One region of the Sphingomonas alpina genome, then DNA from elsewhere that is predicted to be linked to it. Evidence: predicted binding sites of a transcription regulator. Region 1 holds the regulator's gene; each other region holds the start of a gene.
What was found. The regulator LexA, encoded in region 1, represses DNA repair genes until DNA is damaged. The targets are predictions, from matches to a motif close to GTTCCNCNCTTGTTCT.

Region 1 (7,564 bases):
CGCGCGAGGCGATCGCCACCGGACGCATCACCATGTCCCCCGCCGCGGTCAGCGCGATTCGCGACGGCGCGGCCGCCAAGGGCGATGTGCTCGCGGTCGCGCGGGTCGCCGGCATCATGGCGGCCAAGCACACCAGCGACCTGATCCCGCTCTGCCATCCACTGCCATTGTCGCGCGTCACGATCGAGTTGAAGATCGACGAAAGCGGCGTCGAGGCCATCGCCACCACCACGACCGACGGCAAGACCGGCGTCGAGATGGAAGCACTCACCGCCGTCTCCATCGCGCTGCTGACGATCTACGACATGGCCAAGGCGATCGATAAGGCGATGATCATCGACAGTGTGCGCTTATTGTCGAAGACCGGCGGCAAATCCGGCAACTGGTCGGCCTGATCGGCCGACCAGTTACGCCGATTACCGGGGATCACGGCCCCGGCCACCAGGGCCGCGATCGGGCCGCGGCGGTCCTGCCGAAGGCGCGGCAGATAACGGCCGTGTTGCGGCACGCGCCTGCGTCTGCGCCGCGCGTGCCTGGGCTTGCACCTGCTGCCGTTGCGCCTGAGCAGCGCGAGCCTGCCCCTGAGCCTGTTGGCGCTGCGCCTGAGCTTGGCGCTGTTGAGCTTGTCCCGCCTGACGTTGCTGAGCTTGCGCAGCGCGCTGCTGTATTTGCGCCTGGCGTTGCTGCGCCTGGCCCTGTTGTCGCTGCTGAATCTGGACAGCGCGCGTTTGCGCTAGCGCCTGGCGACGCTCCTGGGCCTCGACCGCCCTGGCCTGACCCCGGCGGCGTTGCTCGACCTCGGTCCGCTGCGCCGCAACCTGGCCTTGTCGACGCTGCTGAAGCTGCGCCGCACGCGCCTGCGATTGAGCCTGCTGGCGTTGGCGTGCCTGTACCGCGCGGGCTTGCTCGTCATTCCGTGCCTGGGCGCGCCTGGTCTGTTGCGCGACCCGAGCCGACTGATCCCGATCGATCGCGATGTAGCGCCGTTGCATCGCCACCGCGCGCGCCTGCCGATCGCGTTGCGCGACTTCGCCCGCCGCGATCTGTCGCGCTCGCTCGCCTTGGCGCCGCGCCGCCTCGGCACGCTGGGCCGCCTGAATGCGTTGGCCCTCGGCGTTGTCGCGTTCCCGCAAGCGCAATTGGCTCTGCTGCTCGGCGAGCGCGCGTCGTCGTTCGATCATTGCACGCTGCACTTCGCTGCGATCGTCGACCGGTCGTGTCGCCAACATAGCGACACGGCGGCGCTCGACAGCGGCCGCGCGCTGGCGCTCGCCTTGATCACCGGCAAAACCGCGCGCGGCCGGTGCGTAACGATTGGCGTCACGCGCCCAGGGCGCCAGTGTCCAGGCGGCTGGAATGGCGCGTGGCGGTGGTCGCGTGCTGAATCGCTGATCGCGCCATGCGTCGTAGCGCACGGTATCCGCACGACGACGCACTTGCTCCTGGCCCCAGTGGCGCTGCTGCCGTTGGACCACGCTGGCGTGATAGCGCTGCCAATCGGCTTCACGCGACCGCGCCGCGGCCCAGCGCGCCTGCGTCGCGGAAATGGCATTTTGGCGAGCCGCCCAATTGGCCGCGATCACCGGGCGGCGCTGGTGCGACGAGCGGTAGAGATCGCGGCCTCGCGCATAATAGCGCGCGGCATAGTCCTGGCGTGGTCCATAGGCGGCGTAAGGCAGGATCGCCCCGCTGGCGGCATAGACCACTGCGAGTTGCCCATTATCATAGCCGTACCCATAGTCATGGTCGCGCACGAAATAGGGCGATACGGCACCCGGCCGGTAATAATAATAGCGATAGCCGTCATCGATCGGTTCGGCGAACGCGATCGAATCGTCATACCCCTGCCAGGCCCATGGCTCGACATCATCATAGTCGAAGCCATAATCCGGTGGTGCATCGCCGATTGCGTCGGCAAATCCCCGGGCATCGTCAGCATAGGCATAGGATTGGCCCGGATCGGCCAGTTGTACCACCCGGATTGGCTTGGCTGCAGGAAGTGCGGCAGCCGCTGCGGCGGATCGAACCACCGTCGCCCCGCCCGACGCGAGGGGCAAGGTGGCCGGCAATTCAGGCAGTTGAGAGGCGACCTTGCTCTCTTCGGTCGCCGCCTTTGGGTTACAGCCGGCAAGGGCCAGCGACGCCGCGATCGCAATGACAGCGCTCGCCTGGCGAACGCGCTGGGAGATTTTCATGGTCATGGCATCCAACTCCTTGATGCCCCCCAAAGCGTAGACGATGGACCAACGTTCCTGAACCCGCTGTGGCAGCGTCGTTCATCGAGGAGTCGGTCGATAAGATTGCCGGGGAAGAGAATCCGTCTGTCCCACCAGCGCCAAATGTGACAGCGTTGGTTTCATGCTCCCATTCACTTTTCACCGTTACCGTCACCCGTCGAGGGAGGCCGAACGGCAGATCACGCGCCTCACCACATGATTCCCAAGCCCCTTCTCCCCGTCACCGAGGCTCAGTCGCGACTCCTCGCGCTCGTCGCCCGGGTCCCCAGCGAGACGCAGCCGTTGCGCAGCGCGGCTGGCCGCTGGGCTGCCACCGATATCCTTGCACGGCGCACCCAGCCCTCCACCGATCTCTCGGCGATGGACGGCTATGCGATCCGCTTCGGCGACCTGCCAGGCCCCTTCGCGCTGATTGGGGAAAGTGCCGCTGGCCGCCCCTTTTTCGGAATCGTCGGTACTGGCGAAACCGTCCGCATCTTCACCGGCGCGGCCATGCCCAACGGCGCGGACACGGTAATGGTTCAGGAGGAAGCCGGTCGTGACGGGGACATCATCAACCTGACCGGCGAAGGGCCGCACAGGCTGGGTGGCAATATGCGCGGCAAGGGCCTGGATTTCTCAACCGGCGATGTGCTGGTACGCCATGGGGAACGCCTCACCGCCGCACGGATCGCACTCGCGGCAACCGCCGGGCACGGCACGCTGGCGGTCAACCGGCCGATCCGTGTCGCCATCGCCGCCACCGGCGACGAACTTGTCCCGCCCGGGGGCCAGATTACCGGCGCGGATCTGCCCGAAGGTAATGGTGCGATGCTCGTCGCATTGCTCGCCGACCTGCCGGTCGAGACGATCGACCTCGGCATCCTGCCCGACCGGCTCGATGTAATGACCGCAGCGTTCGGCCAGGTCGATGCGGATATTCTGGTCACCACCGGCGGTGCCTCGGTCGGCGATCATGATCTGGTCCGCCCCGCGCTGGAGGCAGCAGGGGGCAGCGTGGATTTCTGGCGGATCGCACTGCGCCCCGGCAAGCCGATGATGGCCGGGCGGATCGGCGAGACCGTGGTGCTCGGCCTGCCCGGCAACCCGGTATCGGCATTCGTCACCGCGATGTTGTTCCTGCGACCGCTGATCGCCGCCATGGCCGGAGCCGCCAACCCATTGCCCGTGACGACGACCGCCACGCTTGGCGAACCTCTCCCCGCGAATGATCATCGCCAGGATTATCTGCGCGCGGAATCCCGCGATGGTCGAGTCTTCGCCTCCACCATCCAGGACTCGTCGATGCTGCTCACGCTTGCGCGCGCGGACTGCCTGATCGTCCGTCCGCCCCATGCGCATGCCGCTGCCGCGGGAGATATGGTCCAAGTGTTGCGCATCGCTTGACAATCCAACGGAACATTGCGACAACGTTCCCAGTCTGTTCCGACGAAGGATTTACGGATGCTAACGCGCAAACAGCATGAGCTGATCTGCTTCATCAACGACCGCCTTGCCGAAACCGGCGTATCGCCTTCGTTCGAGGAAATGAAGGAGGCGCTCGACCTCAAGTCGAAGTCGGGCGTGCACCGCCTGATCAGTGCGCTCGAGGAACGCCAGTTCATCCGCCGCTTGCCCAATCGCGCCCGCGCGCTTGAAGTGCTGAAGATGCCGGAACGCGGCGACGCCGCGCGCAAGACGCCTGTCACTGCACCCAACATCCGTACCTTGCCCGAGCCCGCCAACGATGTGATCGAAATCCCGCTGCACGGCCGCATCGCCGCCGGCGTGCCGATCGAGGCATTCGAGGGTCATTCGATGCTCGCGGTGCCCGCGGCGCTGCTCGGCAATGGCGAACATTATGCGCTTGAAGTGTCAGGCGATTCGATGGTCGAAGCAGGAATTCTCGACGGCGACTATGCACTCATCCGCCGCGCCGATACCGCGCGCGACGGGGAAATCGTCGTCGCGCTGATCGAGGAGAGCGAAGCGACGCTCAAATATTTCCGCCGCGAGGGCGCAATGGTTCGGCTCGACCCGGCGAACCGTGCCTATGATCCCCAGCGTTATTCCCCCGCCCAAGTCCGCGTTCAGGGTAAGCTCGCCGGCCTGTTGCGCCGCTACGATTGATATCCGCGCCGGGGTTCCGCCACGGATGGCGGTCGCCCGGCCGGTAAACGGTGGTGATTTTGCCGTTGGATAGCGTGATCGCCACCCCACCTGTCTGCGCCAGGGTCGGGCGATCGAGCTTCAGCCAGCGCGGTGTGCAGCCTTGGGGCAAGCGCCGTTCGCTGACCACGATATCGGCGCCCCGGCATGCCGCGATCAGCTCGCGCGCCGGGACCAGATAAGCACTGCGCGTGGCGAGGATGCGCCAAGTTCGCCCTCCTACCTTGCGCTCGGTCAGGCACAAATCTCGATTGCACCGTGCTTCGGGCTGATCAGCCAGTAGCAGCGGCGTGCCGTCGACACCGCCATTTTCCGCCAGCATGTCCGACGTATAGTCGCCGACCCGATCGCGCAGCAGCGCCAGCCCTCCACGCGCCGTCCGCACCGCGACATGCCGCCCATCCCCCGTTACCAGCAGATCTGGTGCCGGAGTCATCAGCGCCCAGACGACCCCGGCGATGAGAGGAGCGAATCCCAACCGTCGCCACCGCGTCCGCCACAGCGCGACCCACAAGCCGCCGATCACGATCAGGGCATAGGCGATATCCGGCATGGCCGGCAGTGCCGCCACGGCCCCCGGCAGGCCCGCGGTCGTCCTCGCCAGCCAAAGCAACAGGTTCAGTGCTCCCTGGGTCAGCCACCACAGCGGCGCCCCCAGGCCGACCAGATCGAACAATAACGCCAGCGCTTCGAGCGGCATGACAATGAAGGTGGTCCAGGGAATAGCGACGATATTTGCCGCCGCACCGTAGAATCCCGCCTTGTGGAAATGAAACAGTGCGATCGGCATCAGTGAGAACTCAACCGCCAGCCCGGTGAGCACCAACGAGCCAAGGTTACGCCTGATCTTGGCGACCAAGCGTTCGTCGCGGGGCGCGAACCATGCCTTGATGCGCGGATGCTCGTGCAGCGCGATAATCGCCGTAATCGCGGCAAAGGAAAGCTGGAAACTGGGCCCCGCCAGCGATTCCGGCCACAGCAGCAGCACGACCACCGCACCTGCCGCGACCAGTCGCAAGGTCATCGCTTCGCGGCCCATCGCCAGCGCGGTCAATACCAGCAGCGCCGCAACGCAGGAACGGATCGTCGGCACCTGCGATCCGGTCAGGAGGGTGTAGCCGATCGCTGCCGCCGCGCCCGCCGCCGCCGCGATCAGCGGCAATCGGAAGCGCAGCGCAAGCCATGGGCTCAGCGCAAGCAGGCGCAACACCACCAGCATCGTCGCCGCCACGACCGCCGTGATATGCAAGCCGCTCACCGACAGGAGATGCGCCAAGCCGGAGCGTCGCATTGCCTCGGCGTCCTCCTCCGCGATCGCGCCCTGATCGCCAGTCGCGAGCGCGCTGGCGATCCCGCCCGCGCTACCCCCGACGCGAGACTGGATATGCCGCGACAACCGGTCGCGCAGCCCCGCCCCTGGCGCATCGCCCGGCGTCACGATTGTGACCGGCGCAAATCCGCGCCCTGTACCGCCAATCTCGTCGAACCATGCCACGCGCGCATAGTCATAGGCGCCCGGCACGGCGGGCTGCGGGGGTGGCATCAGTCGTGCCTGCAATCGGATCGTCGCACCGCGCGTCAGCCCGGCCGGCACATCGGTTTCGGCGAGATTGGCCCGTACATGTGCGGGCAGCTGGATAGCACGACCAAACCGGTCCGCTGCCTGATCGACGACCCGGATCGTCGCAAGCCGCAATCGCACCAGGTCGCGGGCCGCGAGCGGCTCGATCGTTTCGACCCGTGCTTCGAACGTCGTGATCACCGGCCGCGTCAGCACAGCGCCCGCCGCATCGTTCGCCCGCCACCAGACAAGGGAAAGGCCAAGCGCCATTGCCAGCACGCCAACGCCCAGAGCATGCCCTGCCCTGCCCCCGCGCCCCACCGCAAACGCCAACAGAGCGATCGCGATCATCGCCGTCAGCGCCGTACCCCATGACAATGGGTCGGGCAGCACGAACCAGAGAGTAACACCCGCCCCGATTGTCACTGGCAGCCACAGCACCAACTGGTCGCGTTCCGCCTCGAGCCAGCGCTCTAGCGCATCGCGCATGGACGCCATACCTGCGCCCAGGCCGATTTGAAGCGGCCAAGGTCGCGTGCTAGGGGCGTGGTCGGCTGAACTGGCCATCTGATTTCAATTCTGAAAGGATGCGCGCTTGAGCGCAATTACTGATGCCGCCGCTCCGGGCGTTTCGGCGGCTACCCCGGTGCCCGGGCAGGTCGTGACTCGTTTCGCACCATCGCCGACCGGCTTCCTGCATATTGGCGGCGCGCGCACCGCGCTGTTCAACTGGCTGTTCGCAAAGGCGAGCGGCGGCAAGTTCCTGCTGCGGATCGAGGACACCGACCGCGCGCGCTCGACCCAGCCGGCAATCGACGCAATTCTCGATTCGATGACCTGGCTCGACCTGAATTGGGACGGCGAGGCGATCTTTCAGTTCGAGCGCGCACCGCGCCATGCCGAGGTCGCACATCAACTGCTTGCCTCGGGCCATGCCTATAAATGCTATGCCACGGCCGAGGAGCTGACCGCGCTGCGCGAAAGCCAAAAGGCCGCCAAACTGCCCATGCGCTATGACGGCCGCTGGCGCGACCGGGACGAGAGCGAAGCGCCGGAGGGCGCACCTTATGTGGTGCGGATCAAGGCGCCGAAGGATGGCGCGACGACGATCGTCGACCAGGTACAGGGCTCGATCACCGTGCAGAATGCCGAGCTCGACGACTTTGTCCTGCTCCGGTCGGACGGCACGCCGACCTATATGCTCGCAGTGGTGGTCGACGATCACGACATGGGCGTCACCCATGTCATCCGCGGCGACGATCATCTCAACAATGCCTTCCGCCAGCTCGCGGTGATTCGCGGCATGGGCTGGCCCGAGCCGATCTATGCCCATGTGCCAATGATCCATGGTTCGGACGGTGGTAAATTGTCCAAGCGGCATGGTGCGGTCGGGGTCGATTCCTATCGCGACGAACTCGGCATCCTGCCCGAGGCGCTGAACAACTACCTGCTCCGGCTCGGTTGGGGGCATGGCGATGACGAGATCATCAGCCGCGAACAGGCGATCGAATGGTTTACTCTGGACGGCGTCGGAAAATCACCAAGCCGGTTCGATTTGAAAAAACTTGAGAACCTGAACGGTCATTATATGCGCCTCGCCGACGATGCGCGGCTGGCT
Region 2 (7,564 bases), 1.3 Mb from region 1:
GAAGGAGCCCGATCATGCGCTATGCCTGCCTCATCTATTATCACCCCAAGACGCTGTTCGGCGGCGATCCCGACGCCAACCAGGCGCTGTCAGAATGCCAGCATCATGATGAGGTGCTGCGCGAAAGCGGGCATTTCGTCGCCGCCGAAGCGCTGGTCTTCCCCGAAGAAGCGATCACCGTCAGGGTCCGTGACGGCAAGGTCTCGACCATCGACGGCCCGTTCATGGAAACCAAGGAAGTGCTTGGCGGCATCGTCGTGATCGACGCGTCCGACATGAACGAAGCGGTGCGCGTCGCCAGCGGTCATCCGCTGGCCCGGATCGGATCGGTCGAAGTCCGCCCGGTGGTCGATTTCAGCCAGCCCCGGCCGGAACTCTGAGTCCGACGCCATGACGATCGACGCACGCGCCGCTGTCGAGGCGGCCTATCGCACCGAAAAGCGGCGCGTGCTTGCGACCTTGATCCGCCTGCTCGGCGGCTTCGAAGCGGCGGAGGAAGCGCTTCATGACGCGTTTTCCGCCGCGTCGGACCGCTGGCCGCGCGAAGGTGTCCCCGCCAATCCCTATGCCTGGCTGGTCTCGGCCGGGCGCTTCAAGACGATCGACCGCTGGCGCCGTCAGGCGCGGCTGGCCGGCGCGCTGCCCGATCTTGCGCTGATCACCGACCCGCTGGTCGACCCGGTCGTGCCGGAGAGCGTGCAGGACGACGAACTGCGGCTGATCTTCATCTGCTGCCACCCCGCGCTCGCCCCCGATGCGCGCATCGCACTCACCCTGCGCGAGGTCGGCGGGCTGACCACCGAAGAGATCGCCCGCGCCTATCTGTCGCCGACCCCGACCATCGCGCAGCGCATCGTCCGCGCCAAGGCGAAGATCCGCGACGAGGCGATCCCTTATGAAGTCCCCGCCCCCGCCGAGCTTCCCGCGCGGCTCGATAGCACGTTGCGAGCGATCTATCTGATCTTCAACGAGGGCTATGCGGCAACCAGCGGGCCAAGCCTGACCCGGACCGATCTCAGCGCCGAAGCGATCCGGCTTTGCCGGCTGGTCGTCGACCTGCTCGACGACAGCGAAGCGAAAGGACTGCTCGCACTGATGCTGCTGCACGAGTCGCGCCGCGCCACGCGCGTCGATGCGGCGGGCGACCTTGTCTTGCTTGAGCATCAGGACCGCTCGCAATGGGACCGCACCCGCATCAGCGAAGCCGCTGCGCTGATCGACCGCGCCATGGCCGCGCGGCGCATCGGCCCCTATCTCCTCCAGGCGGCGATCGCAGCGCTTCACGCCGACGCGCCCGACAGCGCGGCGACCGACTGGCCGCAGATCGCCGCGCTTTACGCCATGCTGCTGCGCATCGATCCCACGCCGGTGGTGGCGCTCAACCATGCGGTCGCGCTGGGCATGCGCGACGGGCCCGAGGCAGGCCTCACGGCAATCGATGCGGTGCTCGGCCAGGGCAAGCTCGACCGCTATCATCTCGCCCATGCGGCAAAGGCCGATATGTTGCGCCGACTTGGTCGCGGCGAAGCCGCGCGCGCTTCCTATCAGGCAGCGCTCGAACTGACCCAGCAGCCGGCAGAGCGCCGGTTTCTGCTGTCGCGCCTGGTTCAACTGGCCAGGCCGGGCGCAGCATGACCCTCAAGCGCAGCTTCCCGCCCGTCACCGATGACCGCACTCGGCTATTGGTCCTGGGCAGCCTGCCCGGCGACCGCTCGCTCGCCGAGGCGCGTTACTATGCGCATCCGCAGAACCAGTTCTGGCCACTGATCTCGGCAGTGACCGGTGCCGACCTGACCCGGCTCGACTATGATGAGCGCCTCGCGGCACTGCGCGAAGCCCGGGTCGGCCTGTGGGATGTCATGGCCAGCGCGCGGCGCAATGGCAGCATGGATGCGGCAATCATCGACCCCGTCGCCAACGATCTCGCCGCGCTGGTCCGCACCTTGCCCGATCTCCGCGCGATCGGCTTCAACGGCGCCACCGCCCATCGCCACGGGCTGAAGCAACTCGGCGCGCTGGCGACGGATATTGCATTGATTGCGCTGCCCTCAAGCAGTGCGCTGCACACGGTCGGCCTGGCCGCCAAGCTGCCCGCCTGGACGGCGTTGCGCGAGTATCTGAGCTAGAACCTCGAGCGTCGCGCGAGAGCTGCGGCGCTGGTGATGCGCGAGGCCGGCACGCTGGCGGCGGGAGATATGTTACACCGGTCATGTAACATATCTCGGGCGACCGCCGCGGCGACAGGTGGAGATATGTTACACCGGTGGCATCGCATATTTCACGCGGCCGCTGCGGCAAGAGAGCAGAGATATGTTACACCGGTCGTGTAACATATCTCCCCTGCCCATCTCGACGTTGGACCATATAATATATCTATTTATCAGATACTTAAGTCACATTTAATTAAGCAAGCTCGCTCCGTCATCCCCGCTTTCGCGGGATGACGCGGGTGATTCAATCTTGCCTGAGGGTTGTCGCTCGGGGATATCGTCGCACCACGCCCAAAGGGGGCGTCCCGCCGTTCAATCCTTGTGGAAGAACAGCTCGGAAATGCTTTCCGCGATCCGCGCCGGACGCAGCGTCTTGGCGTCGAGGCAGCACCAGCTCGACTGAACCTCGGCAAGGACTTCCTCACCGCGCTTGATGATCGTCTGGTAGAATGCCCGCGCGCCCTGCACTTTTTCGAGCAGGACGGTGGCGATCACCTCGTCATCGAGGAAGGTCGGCTTGCGATAGGTGATCTCGTGCTTCAGCGCGACCCACAGATGCGCCGTCACCGCCTCGGCCGGCGCGAAGCGCTGCCAGTGATTGACCACCGCATCCTGTACCCATTTCAGATAGGATGCGTTGTTCACATGCCCCATAAAGTCGATATCCGCCGGATCGATGCCGACGCTGTACTGATGGGGGATCGCGGTGCTCACATCCTCGTCATAGCGGAATAAGTATGTCCGCGCGATTAATTTCGCTGGTCTTTCACTGAATTATCCGACGTTACGGCATCCTGTCGCGCGCGGCAATGTTCTGCTATTGTTCCGAATTGTGCCGACCGATTCGCTCATTTTGCCCCCGCGGCCGCTGCGCTGGTTGTTCCTCGACCTGAACAGCTATTTCGCGAGCGTCGAGCAGCAGTTGAACCCGGCGTTGCGCGGCAAGCCGATCCTGGTTGCGCCGGTCGACAGCGACACGACCGTCGCGATCGCCGCTAGCGTCGAGGCGAAGCGCTACGGGATCAAGACCGGAACACCGGTCTGGGAAGCGAAGCGACTTTGCCGCGACCTGATCGTCACGCCCGCGCGGCACGAGAAATATGTCGAATATCACGACGCCATCGTCGCCGAGGTGTGGAAGCATATTCCGGTCACCAAAGTCTGCTCGATCGATGAAGTCGCGTGCCGGCTGCTCGACAATGAGAATGGCCGCGACGCCGCCATCGCGCTTGCCCATCGTATCAAGGCTGGGATTCGCGCCAATATCGGCGAGTGCATGACCAGTTCGGTCGGCATCGCCCCGAACCGGCTGCTCGCCAAGCTCGCCTCGGACATGCAGAAGCCCGACGGCTTGATCATCCTCGATGCCGAGACATTGCCCGAGCGGCTCTACGACCTTGCCTTGCGCGATATTGCCGGGATCGGCGCGAAGATGGAACGGCGGCTGGCACAGGACGGCATCAACGACATCCGCCAGTTGTGCGAACGCCGGCCGCGCGATGCCGGCACCGCGTGGGGCGGTACCAATGGCGACCGGCTCTGGTATCTGCTCCACGGCGTCGACCTGCCCGAAAAAGCGACGCAGAGCCGCTCGATCGGCCACAGCCACGTCCTGTCGCCGGGCAAGCGCGGCGTCGAGGCGGTCCGGCTCACCGCACGCCGGCTCGCACTCAAGGCGACGAGCCGGTTGCGCCGCAAATCCTATCGCAGCCGGCTGCTCGTGCTTCATGCCCGCTTCGAGGACGACAAATCGACCTGGCGCGCCAGCCGCAAGCTCGCCTCGACCCAGGACAGCTTCGCCGTGCTCGCCGCGCTCGAGACCCTGTTCCCGCAACTTTATGCTGCCGGGAAGGTCAGGCCGGGCGATTTCCAGATCCGCATGATCGGCGTAACACTTGCCGAGATCGAGCCGGTGACCGGCGAACAGGCCTCTTTATTCGGCCTGCTCGACCCCGATGATCCGTTGGCACGAGAGACTCGTACCCTCTCGCTGAGCCGCGCGATGGACCGCATCAACGAGAAATTCGGACGCAACGCGGTCAGCCTGGGCCCGCAATCGGGCGGCCGGATCGACCGCGTCGGCACCAAGATCGCTTTTGGCCGTATCCCCGACCTGGACGAATTTCACGAATGAATTCGGGTTAAATGTCTGTTTGTTAAGCGTATATAAATGACGCTTTTATTGCGGTGCAAAGGGCTCGTTTCGGCCCGAAAACTGGGGCCTTGACGAAATCTTTTGCGTGCGCGAAGCGTCGCCCCGACATGATGAACCGCACCCTCCCGCTCGTTGCCGTCGCGCTGCTCGCGCTGTCGGCCTGTAACAACAACAAGTCGCCTGAAGTGCTGACCAGCGTTGCACCCGATCCTCAGGCGGAGGCAATCGCCAACCGCGCACCGGTCGAACTGCCGCCGGCGATGAAGGCGGAAGTGACGTTCCGCTGCAAGGATAACAGCCTGGCCTATGTGACATTCTTCCAGGGCGACAAGCAGGCGCAGCTGAAGACCGAGAAGGCCGGTCCCACGACCGTGCTCAAGGCCGCCGAAGCCGGCAAGCCGCTGGTCGCGGAGGGCTACTCGCTGACCGGCAACACCAAGAACATCACGCTGACCCAGCCGGGCAAGGGCACGCTGACCTGCAAGGGCTGATCGCTCCAACCTTTCACCCAAACCAAGCGGCCGGTGGAGCGATCCACCGGCCGTTTTCTATCCTGAGGTAAGGCGACCCAGCTTGCGTCACCCCCTGCCCTGCGGCACGATGCACTGCACAACAGCCGGAGGACGCGCATGGCGACAATCGCGATCTACAGCCTCAAGGGCGGCGTCGGGAAAACCACGCTGGCGGTCAATCTCGCCTGGTGTGCCGCAACCCTGTCCGCGCGCCGCACCTTGTTATGGGATCTCGATCCGCAAGCCGCGAGCAGCTTCTTGCTGTCCGACAAATCGCCGAAAAAGCCGGCCCAGGATGTCTTCTCCAAGGATGTCGAGCCCGACAAGCTGATCCACAAGACCGCGATCGAACGGCTCGACCTGATTGCCGCCGACGCGTCGCTGCGTGGCCTCGACCTGCTGTTTCACGAACTCGACAAGAAGAAACGGCTGCAGAAGCTGCTGACGGGCCTGCGCAAATCCTATGACCGCATCCTGCTCGACTGCCCGCCCGGCCTGACCGAAACCAGCGACCAGGTGATGCGTGCCGCCGACCTGATCGTCGTGCCGGTCATTCCCTCCCCGCTGTCCGAACGCGCTTATGCCGAGGTCGTGAAGCATCTCGGCGGGAAGGCTGAGGTGCTACCGGTCCATTCGATGGTCGATCGCCGCCGCAAGTTGCATGCCGAGGCGCTGGCGCGCCACCCCGACTGGCCGGTCGTGCCAATGGCCAGCGTGGTCGAATCGATGGCGGTGCGCCGTGCCCCGGTCGGCAGCTTCGCCGGCCGGTCGGCCGGCGGCCAGGCCTTTGCTCAATTGTGGCAAGCGGTCGAACGGCGGCTGGCCAAGTGACCGGCACGCCGCCTGATGCGGCGTTCGATGTCGTGCCGCTCGACCCCAATCTGGTGCTCGGCGCCTATGCGGTCGGCGTGTTCCCGATGGCCGATGCGCGCGACGCCGACAGCGTCTATTGGGTCGAACCCAAGGAACGCGCGATCCTGCCGTTGGACGATTTCCATCTTTCGCATTCGCTGAAGAAGACGCTGGTCGCCGATCGGTATCGCGTCACCGCGGACACCGCCTTTGCCCGGATCATCGCGTTGTGCGCCGAATCCGCGCAGGACCGCCCCGACACCTGGATCAACACGCAGATCGAGCAGGTCTTTCTCAAGCTCCACGCCATGGGCTTCGCCCATTCGATCGAGGTCTGGCACGAAGAGGAACTGGTCGGCGGCCTTTATGGCCTCGCGCTGGGCAAGGCGTTCTTCGGCGAAAGCATGGTCAGCCGCGCGCGCGACGCGTCGAAGGTCGCAATCGCCTGGCTCGTCGCGCGGCTGCGCGTTGGCGGCTTCACCCTGCTCGACTGCCAATTCATGACCGATCACCTCGCCTCGCTCGGCGCGGTGGAGATTGGCCGGGCCGACTATGTCGGGTTGTTGACCGGCGCGATCGAGGGTGTGGTCGGGGTCGGCGAAGCCTCGGTCGCGGCAGGCGCTTCGGGCGATTTCTTCTCGCTCGATCGCGGGGCCGCGCTCTTATCGTCATCCGCGCCGGCGGCGACCGAATCGGGTCCGCCTTCGGGGAAAGTCATCGCGCAGCTTTTGACCCACACATCATAGATCGGGTGCAGCACGACGTTGAGCTGTGGCCGTTCCTTGTACAACCAACCCGAGAAGACCCGCTGCCAGCTCTTGTTCGACTGCTCGATATCGACCTGCACGAACGCGCCGGTATAGGGTTGCTGCTCCCAGGGCGCTGTGCGTTCGCACGCGCGCAGGCGAATCACCACGCCACCGACCCGAGTCGCCTGGCCCGGCTTCAGCGTCACGTCGCGGGAAACGCCGTTGCGCTTGTTGAGCAGCCCCAGCACCGCGACGCGTTGCGCCATCGGCGTGGCGCCATAGGACGGATCGACGCCGGACGAGACATCGATCGTCGTCACATCGGTCGAGGGTATCTCTTCATCGAGCGCAGTACGCGGCGCTACCGCCCGCCCCTCGGGCGACGCCTTGGTCGCGCGATCCTGCCACCAGCCATAGCCGAACCAGCCACCGACCCCCAGGACGAGGGCAAGCCCGGCCCCGATCAGCCAGCGGCGATTGATCACGCGTCTGGTGTCCAGGCTTCGTAATCGCCGGTCGCGGCGGCGCGACGTCCGCCCTTCTCGAGCGCGCCGGGCGGCCGATAGGCCAGATTGGTGCCGGTCAGGTTCGGCAGGGCCGGCTTTTCCCATGCGCGCGGCGCGGGGAGCGAGCGATCGGGCAGATCGTCGACCTGATGATGCAGCCAGCTGAACCATTCGGGCGCGACGCGACTCGAATCATTGGCGCCCGCATAGATCACCCAGCGGCGCGGATTGCCGTTGGTGTCCTTGCCGCCCTCATAATAGACATTGCCCAGCGCGTCGTCTCCGACACGGGTCTTGCCGCGCAGGCCGATCATGGTGCCCCAGCTGGCGCCGTTCCACCAGGTGAATGGATTGAGATTGATGCCCATGATCCGCGCTTAGCCGCCCAGCGGGCTGCCATCAACCGCGATCAGCGGACCTTATTTCTTCCCGGTCCAGCTGACGGCATCGCCTTCGACGATCCCCAGCTCCAGTGCACGGCCGCCATTGATCTCCAGCACCGCCCCAACCGGCTCGCCCGACGGGACGGGCGCTTCCGAGAAAGGCACGGTATTTTCGGCGATATGCGCGATCGTCCCGT
Region 3 (7,564 bases), 2.3 Mb from region 1:
CGACAGCAGGACCTGAGTCTGCGCAATGGCATCGGGACAATCACGGAACAGCCGCGCCATCTCATCGGGGCTTTTCAGATGGCGCTCGGCATTGGCCTCGAGCCGCTTGCCCGCCGCGGCGATCGTGGTGCCCTGGCGGATACAGGTCAGCACATCGTGCAACGGCCGCTGCTCGGGCATGGCATAGAGCGCGTCGTTGGTCGCGATCAGCGGTACACCGGCCCCGCGCGCCATCGCCTGCAGCTTGCTCAATGTGCGGCCGTCGCGGCCTCCGCGTGGCATCGCCGCCCCCAGCCAGACGCGATCCGGCGCGGCACGCGACAGGCGGGTGAGCACATCCCCGACATCCTCGGGCGGTGAGGTGACGAGACGCAGCAAGGGCCGGGGCGGATCACTCGCGTCATCGTAATCATAGTCCACCGGCTTGCGGTGCGCCTCTTCCTCCTGCGCAGTGGAATAGGGCAGCACGATCAGCAGCAGGTCCTGGCTATAGTCGAGCAGATCGTCGAATTTGAGGATGCAGTTGCCCTTCACCGCGCGCAGATTGCCGACCGTCAGCAAGCGCGTGAGCCGCCCCCAGCCATAGCGGGTCGCGGGATAGGCGACGATGTCCGGCGTGCCGTCGGTAAACACGAGCCGCGCGCCAACCACGAGCTTCAGATCGATTTCGCAGCTGGCCGATTCCTTCGGCGTCAGCACTTCCGGTTCGCCTTTGGCCTTCTTGTCGGCAAGCCGTGCTGCGCGCGCCTTCTCCGGTGCTTCCTTGAGCGCGCTATAGGCGCGCACCACCCCGGCCACGGTGTTGCGGTCGGCAATGCCGATGCCGGTCATGCCGAGCTTGTTGGCGTGAGCGACGAAGTCCGACGGATGCGACGCTCCACGCAGGAAGGAATAATTGGTCGCCGCGACCAGTTCGGCGAAAGCGGGTAGGTCGTCAGGTTCCGGCATGGTCGTCACCGCACTTCTCCCCTCCCTGGAAGGGAGGGGTCGGGGTGGGTACCGGCGCACCAGCGCCGGGTGATCCGCGCGCCGCAGCGGTAAAAAGCTCGCTACGCTCGCTACCCACCCCCAGCCCCTCCTTTCCAGGGAGGGGAACAAGTAAGGCGCGCCCATCACGCGAACAGTCCATGCACATACCAGCCCGGATCGCTCTTCTCGCTGCCGTACAGCCCATGCCGGAACACCCAGAAACGCCGCCCGCGCGCGTCCTCGATGCGGTAATAATCGCGCGTCAGGCCTTGGCCGGTATCGCGCTTCCACCATTCGGCGGCGATGCGTTCGGGGCCTTCGAACCGCGTCACTTCATGCAAGGTGCGGCGCCAGCGGAACTGACGCGGCGGGCCATCGGGAACTTCGGCAGTGACCTGGATCGCCTGGGGCGGATCGAACAGGTGTAAAGGCCGCAGCGGCGGCTCTCCAACCTCCGGCTGCGGCCAGCTTTCCGGTGCCGCCGCTTCGATCGCGGGCAGTGCCAGCACCGCCTGTTCGGGAATATGCGTATCGCGCGGCGTCAGCCGGCGGAAACGACCACGCCCCATGCGCACGCTCAGCCGGTCGATCAGCGCGGCCAGTTCGCCTGCCGCAACTTCGCCGCCCTCGAGCAGCAATTGCGTCGGCGCGAGCGGGGCGAGCACGGGCACCGCGAGCCGGATCAGGTCAAAACCGTAACCGGGGTCGAGCGGATCGGCCAGACTGTCGAGCCGTTCGTCGAACAACCGCATCACGATCACCGGGTCGCGCACCGCCAGGCTGGTCTCGACCGCGAGGTCGATCGCGATCCCATCGCTGCGGAAGAAGCGCGCGGCGAAGCGGCGGCCGCCGAGATGGCGTTCCTCCATCGTCTCCGCCGCTTCCGCAACCAGCTCGCCAAGGATCGCCAGCGCATGTTCGGTACGCGCGATCGGTTCGGCCAGGCGGCGCTCGACCAGCAGCGCCGGCGGCACACGGCGCGGCGTAATGCGGCTGTCCGACTTGCCGAGCAGGCGCGCGAGCAATGCCGTCACGTCTTCGCCGAAGCGAGTCGAGAGCGGCGCGGTCGGGCGGGCGGCGAGATCGGCGATGGTCTTCAGCCCCGCGCGCCGCAGTGCCAGCTCGGTCTCCTCGTCCAGGTCGAGCGCGGCGATGGGCAAGCGGCGTACCGCCGCCTGCTCGTCGGTCGCGGGCATGGTCTGGTAGCGGGCGAGTGCCTGCGCGGCTTCAGGCGTGCCGGCGATCGCGTGGCGCAGCTTCATGCCATAGGCGCTCAGCCGCGCCTCGATATCGGCGGCGAGTGCGGCCTCATCGGCAAAGCCCTGACCGCAGCCGGTGATATCGAGCGTCAGGCCGTCGGGCGGCTCGACCGCGACCAGCGGCGTGTAACGGTCGCAGCCATCGGCGATGCGATCGAGCAAGGCGAGATCGGCGGCCGGATCATGGTCGACCACGGCAAGCTCAGGCACGCGCGCCCGCGCATCGGCCAGCGTCAGTCCCGGCCCGAGCCCCAAAGCGTGCGCGGCGGCGTCGACCGCGACAATGCGCATCGCGCCGCGCTGCTTCTCGACAAATGCATAGGGTGCATCATCCGGTGCGCCGGTGCGGGCGAGGCGGTTGGCCGGAAACAGCGGAAACCACAACGCCAGATAGCGCCGCACCTCGCGCACTACTGGTCTGCTGCTTTCTCTGGCCGGCGCCCGACTGGTCGCGGAAGATAGCCTGGTCACGATCCCACTCCAAAATCCATCGCCCCCCGGCCCTCCCGCCGCGCTGACGCACCAATTCCACCTCGAGCGCCGTGTGCCCCGGCGCATCCGCCTCAAGCGGCAGCGCCGCGGCGCTGCGCACCCGCCAGCGGGTATGCGCCGCACTTGGCGCTTCCTCGGCGGCGACACGCAGCAGCAAGGCGGTTACCCCCGAACTCTCCGCCGCCACCGCGAGACGCCGCGTCGCGGTCAGGTCGAGCGCGCGCGGGCTCTTCCACAATTCGATCACTGCCACCCCGACATCGGGACAGCGCACCACCTCCGCCGCGACGCGCAGCAGCGACAACGCATCGGGCAGCACCCCGATCACCAGCCGCGTCGGATCGATCCCGAGATCGACCAGCCCCGGTGCATAAAGCCCGCCCCCGCCGCGCTGCGCTTCCCCTTCGCGCAGCCAGATGATCGCCACCTTCTCCGGTACGACGCGCCGCGCGAGCATCGAGGCGAAGCCCGCCGCGCTGCTCGCATCATCGGCCTCGCCGGCAATCACCTCATGCAATTGCCCGCGCGCCAATCCGCCTTCCAATCGCGCATCGATCCCGGCATGACCGAGCGAGGCGAGATCGGCTGACTCGGCCGCCTGTACCCCCGCCATGGCGGCGATCCGCTGCCGAAGCGCGGTAAGGGGTGAGAGCGACTCGGCCATGATCGTTCCTGATATGTTCCATTATTGGGCGCAAGGATAGAGCTGAGTCAAGGCTGCCGGAGCGAATACGATTGGGAAAGACCACCTCTCTCCGTTCGGGCTGAGCCTGTCGAAGCCCTGTTCTGTCTTGCCGCAGAAGAAGAACGGCCCTTCGACAAGCTCAGTGCGAACGGAATAAAATGGATTCATTCAAAACGAGAAAGAACACCCTTCAGGTCGGGTCGATAATGCCCATGCCGATCATGCGCAGCGCGGTCATGCTGGGGACGAAGAAATAATCTCCGCCGCGCGATTCGACCAGTTGCGGGATATGGTCGCACAGGAAGGGCTGACGCGCGGTCGCCGGATCGGTGACGACCACCAGCTTCGCTTCCTCGTCATGATTGCCGACGATCGGGCAGGTGTCGCTGCCGGCGTTGAAGTCGAGCCCATATTGCATCCATTGCTGCTGGACGAACTCGAACTGACGGAACAGGCTGGAGCAGATCGCCATGAAGATGATGCCCTGCTCATTGGCATCATCGGGCGCGGCGGGATCGACATGGCCGTAAGGAAGGCCGCGGCGCAGGATGCGGCGGCGATTGACCAGGGCCGACCCGTCCCAGCTCTTCGCATCGGGCGAGGTGAAATTCGGATCGAGCATGTCGCGCGGATTGGCGCGGCGCAGATGCGAGGTCACCGGGCAGGTCGCTCCGGCCGGGTCGGGGCGGTAATTGAAGTCAGTATATTTCAGCGCGAGCTGCGCTAGTTTCGGCTTGTCGCCTGCGGCATGGGCAGCGGCGAGTTCGGCCTTGAAACGCTCCCAGTCGGCATGCGTCGGCGCGGCCATCAGCGGCACGCCGTCGCTCCACCGCCCGACCATCTTGGCCTTGACCGTCTCGCGCGCTTCCTCCGGGTCGGCGATGTTGAACATCCGCGCGTAATGCTCGCCCGCCCGCTCGATATAGTTTGCGAAGCTGGCGACATTCTCATGCAGCTTGCGATAGGCCATGAAGGTGCCGTTGCGGCTGAATTCGATCGGCATCGCCGCGCCGGGAATCTCCTGCGCCTCGTCGACATAGCCGAGCAGGAACTCGCCGGGCGCGAGCGGCGCCCAGCTCTGGTCGGGCAGGATCTTGCCGCCACCGATCATGCGCAATCGTTCCGCCTCGCCCGACAATTGCCCGGCGAACACCGGGTCGCCGAAGCCGTCGGACAGGCCGAAATGTTCCTTGTTGGTCGGCCAGAACGCACCATTATCCTCGCGCAGCACCGCCGACATTTCCTGCCACAGCGCGTCGTCCGGTCCGGTCCCGGAGAGCAGCACCACACCGCCCTTGGAGTCCGCGCAAAGCTGCTGGAGCCAGCGCGTCTCCTCCTCCAGCTCAGCGATCGGCGTGCCGTCCGGGTTCATCCCGGCATTCATCGAAACGAGCAGATGGACGCGATTCTTTCCTTCCGAATTGCGCCACACCGCATCACGGCTGTCGAGGAACGGATCGTCACCCAGAATCGAGGCTCGCCGCTCCATCCCGTCGATGAACTCATCGGGCATGGCGCGCAGCGTACGGGTTGGCACTTCGAGCGCAGCGAGCCCGTAAAAGGTGAAGGCGATGTTGAGCGTGACCCTGGGTTTGATCAGCTGCACCTCGCCCGGATAGTCCGGCACGCCCTCGGCGCGGACCACATCCTTGACCCGCGGGTTGCGCGTCCGCAGCAGCGCCTCGCCGCGATTGGGATCCTTCCAGCGCGCGGCAGTGGTGATGCGCGGCCGCAATTGCTCGACGAACTGCCGGCCCTTGGCGGCGTTGCGGATCGTCAGGAAGAAGTAGCGCGCCTTGGGAAAACTCTGCCCATAAGCGCGCAGGATGCCGCCCTGGATATCGGCGAGGTCGAGCGCGGTCATGCGGCGCCTTTCGGGAAATGGCTGCGGATCACGCCGGGCGATTGGGTCGGCGCATCGAGATCGCCGGGGCGATGCTCGGCGAGAAAAGCGCGGAAGGCGGGGCCGAGCGTGGCCGGATCGGCGCCCTGTCGCGCGATCACGAAACGGGTGAAGGCCTGTTGCAGATAGAGCGCCTTGAGCACGTCGCGCAGCGTCGAATTGGGCGCCGCCGGGAACGGCTTGCCGCCGCGCCGCATCACCAGCCAGTAATCGATCAGCACACCGAGCAGCGCGCCGCCGATCCCCAGCAACAACCCCTGCCACCACGACCAGTGCCAGCACCAGGCGAGCAGCAGCGGCACCGCCAGCCCGACGATCGGGACCGCCGCGAGCATAGCCGTGGACAGCGACGGCAGCTGCGGCGCACCGACCCAATAGTCGTTGAACGGCATGGTCGTCTCGACCTGGCAGGCAAGGATGAAGCCGGCAAAGCTCGCCGCATCGGTCACTGCGTCGAAGCCGTAGCAATAGCGGAACACCGCAGTCAGCTCGGCCGGCATCAGCCGCCACAGCTCCTCGAAATAGCCGCGCGGTTCGCCTTTTCCCTGTGCGTCGGCCGGGTCGAAATCGATCATCACCAGCAGATAGGGACAGGCCAGCGCATCGACCGGCTGTGCCTCGAGCAGGTCGGTGCCGCGGATCGCCGAGACCAGGGCATCGGCATGGTCGCGACCATTATAGAAAGGCTCGTCGAGCACCACGATGCGCGCGAAATGCGTGCGCAGCGAACGGGCGAACGGGCTCTGGATGCCGATCTTCTCCGACGCATGTGATTGCAGCGCGGTCGGCAGCGTCTCCAGCGCCTCACGCACCATATGGATCGGCGAGCTCTTCATCGCCTCATGCTGGACGATGCCGGTATTGTTGACCGGAACAATGCCGGTAAAGAAATAATGGCCGCCGTCGAGATTAGGCATTGGGCGTCTCCTTCGCGGCGGGTGCAGCCCCCGACTCAACGTCGGGCGGAGGGGGCGCGACCTCGACCGGCACGAGCTTGGGCGCTTCGTCGATGCGCGACGGTCCGGCGACCACTGCGCGCACCGCTGCCTGCACCGCAGCCTTCTCCTGTTCAGCATCGGCGGTAGCAATGACGGGTGACGCGGCTTCGGTGATCGAAGCGGCACCGACCAGCGGCGGTGCCGCATCGCCGGCAGTTGCAGCAATGACCTCGGGCGCGACACCGTGCAGCACATGCAGCGCGGGCGGCGGCCCGTCGCCCTTGGGGCCCCAGCGTTCGCGTACCGCCTCCGAGCGATGGCGATCCGCCGCGCTGGTGTCGCAACTCGCAACCGGGGCATAGCCGGGCACGCCGAGCCCGCCCTGCACATCGAGCAGCACTGCGGCAAAGGCAGCGGCAAGCGCGGCATCATCGCCTGCCGCATCGACCCGCAGCAGCGCCGCCTTCAGCTTGAGCGCGAGCTTGATGTCGCGTTGCGCGCTGCCCGGGGTCGCGTTGTAATAATAATTGGTGTCGACCTGATTGGCGCGGATGTAATTTTTGAACGGGGTGATCGGGATCGAATTGGGATATTTGGTGCTCGAGTACCAGAAAGTGTCGAGCCCGCCGGGAATGCCATCCGCGAATGCGTCGATATATTGGTCCCAGGTGCCGTTGAAGTTGCTGCAGAACAGCATGTAGTCATTCTGCAGGGTCTGCTTGCCCTGGCCGCGTTCGGGCCATTGGTCGCGCTTGATCATCACCCAGCGCGCGAAATGGATCAGCGACAGGCCAAGGAGCCCGGACAGCGTCCCCGGCATGGCGCGGGCGAGCATGAAGATGAAGCGGTTGATCCAGGTCTTGCCCGGCCGCATCGGCGTGACGACGTTCATGCCATAGGCCTTGCCCGCGACGTTCGACATCGATGCTCCCCCTCGGGATTCCCGGACTCTCGCAGCACGCGGAGTCGCATCGCCACTATAGCTGCGGAATGGCGATGCTCCAGACGATAGGGCCAGATCGGTGACGATCGTTACGGATGTGTCCGTTCCGGTCTGGGATTGATTTTCCCCGTTCGTTTCGAGCGAAGTCGAGAAACAGGTCTCAAGCGTTGCGCGGGGTTTCTCGACTTCGCTCGAAACGAACGGAGCGCACAGGTTTCAGCCAATGATGACCTCGGCTCCCTCAAACCGACGGCGCGGCGATCTCCTGCACGGTCATGCGCTTGAACTTGTCGACCAGCGCCCTGCCCTCGTCCGGCTCGACGGAGATCGCCAGGCGGATCGTCGCTTCGCCCAGTTCCCAGATCAGGAACGCCG

Region 2: H3Z74_RS04615 (Y-family DNA polymerase) is a predicted target of LexA. The motif match lies at 3,022-3,037, and genes of this name have one in related genera.
Region 3: H3Z74_RS24235 (ImuA family protein) is a predicted target of LexA. The motif match lies at 3,519-3,534, and genes of this name have one in related genera.

The regions. Positions count from the first base shown of each region.
Region 1 covers NZ_CP061038.1:2,304,751-2,312,314, forward strand. Annotated here, with positions in the region: gene moaC (cyclic pyranopterin monophosphate synthase MoaC) at 1-395, shown strand, start outside; gene H3Z74_RS10615 (hypothetical protein) at 417-2,201, opposite strand; gene H3Z74_RS10620 (molybdopterin molybdotransferase MoeA) at 2,433-3,623, shown strand; gene lexA (transcriptional repressor LexA) at 3,681-4,346, shown strand; partial or broken gene H3Z74_RS10630 (ComEC/Rec2 family competence protein) at 4,366-6,435, opposite strand; gene gltX (glutamate--tRNA ligase) at 6,551-7,564, shown strand, end outside.
Region 2 covers NZ_CP061038.1:997,057-1,004,620, reverse strand. Annotated here, with positions in the region: gene H3Z74_RS04635 (YciI family protein) at 15-380, shown strand; gene H3Z74_RS04630 (RNA polymerase sigma factor) at 391-1,635, shown strand; gene H3Z74_RS04625 (DNA-deoxyinosine glycosylase) at 1,632-2,126, shown strand; gene H3Z74_RS04620 (acyl-CoA thioesterase) at 2,523-2,924, opposite strand; gene H3Z74_RS04615 (Y-family DNA polymerase) at 3,043-4,344, shown strand; gene H3Z74_RS04610 (hypothetical protein) at 4,476-4,856, shown strand; gene H3Z74_RS04605 (ParA family protein) at 4,995-5,708, shown strand; gene aat (leucyl/phenylalanyl-tRNA--protein transferase) at 5,795-6,475, shown strand; partial or broken gene H3Z74_RS04595 (DUF2155 domain-containing protein) at 6,511-6,744, opposite strand; gene H3Z74_RS04590 (NADH:ubiquinone oxidoreductase subunit NDUFA12) at 6,960-7,352, opposite strand; gene H3Z74_RS04585 (DUF192 domain-containing protein) at 7,404-7,564, opposite strand, start outside.
Region 3 covers NZ_CP061038.1:5,187,735-5,195,298, reverse strand. Annotated here, with positions in the region: gene H3Z74_RS00005 (error-prone DNA polymerase) at 1-948, opposite strand, end outside; gene H3Z74_RS24240 (Y-family DNA polymerase) at 1,113-2,519, opposite strand; gene H3Z74_RS24235 (ImuA family protein) at 2,557-3,384, opposite strand; gene H3Z74_RS24230 (Dyp-type peroxidase) at 3,596-5,269, opposite strand; gene H3Z74_RS24225 (hypothetical protein) at 5,266-6,225, opposite strand; gene H3Z74_RS24580 (hypothetical protein) at 6,218-7,168, opposite strand; gene H3Z74_RS24215 (TetR/AcrR family transcriptional regulator) at 7,431-7,564, opposite strand, start outside.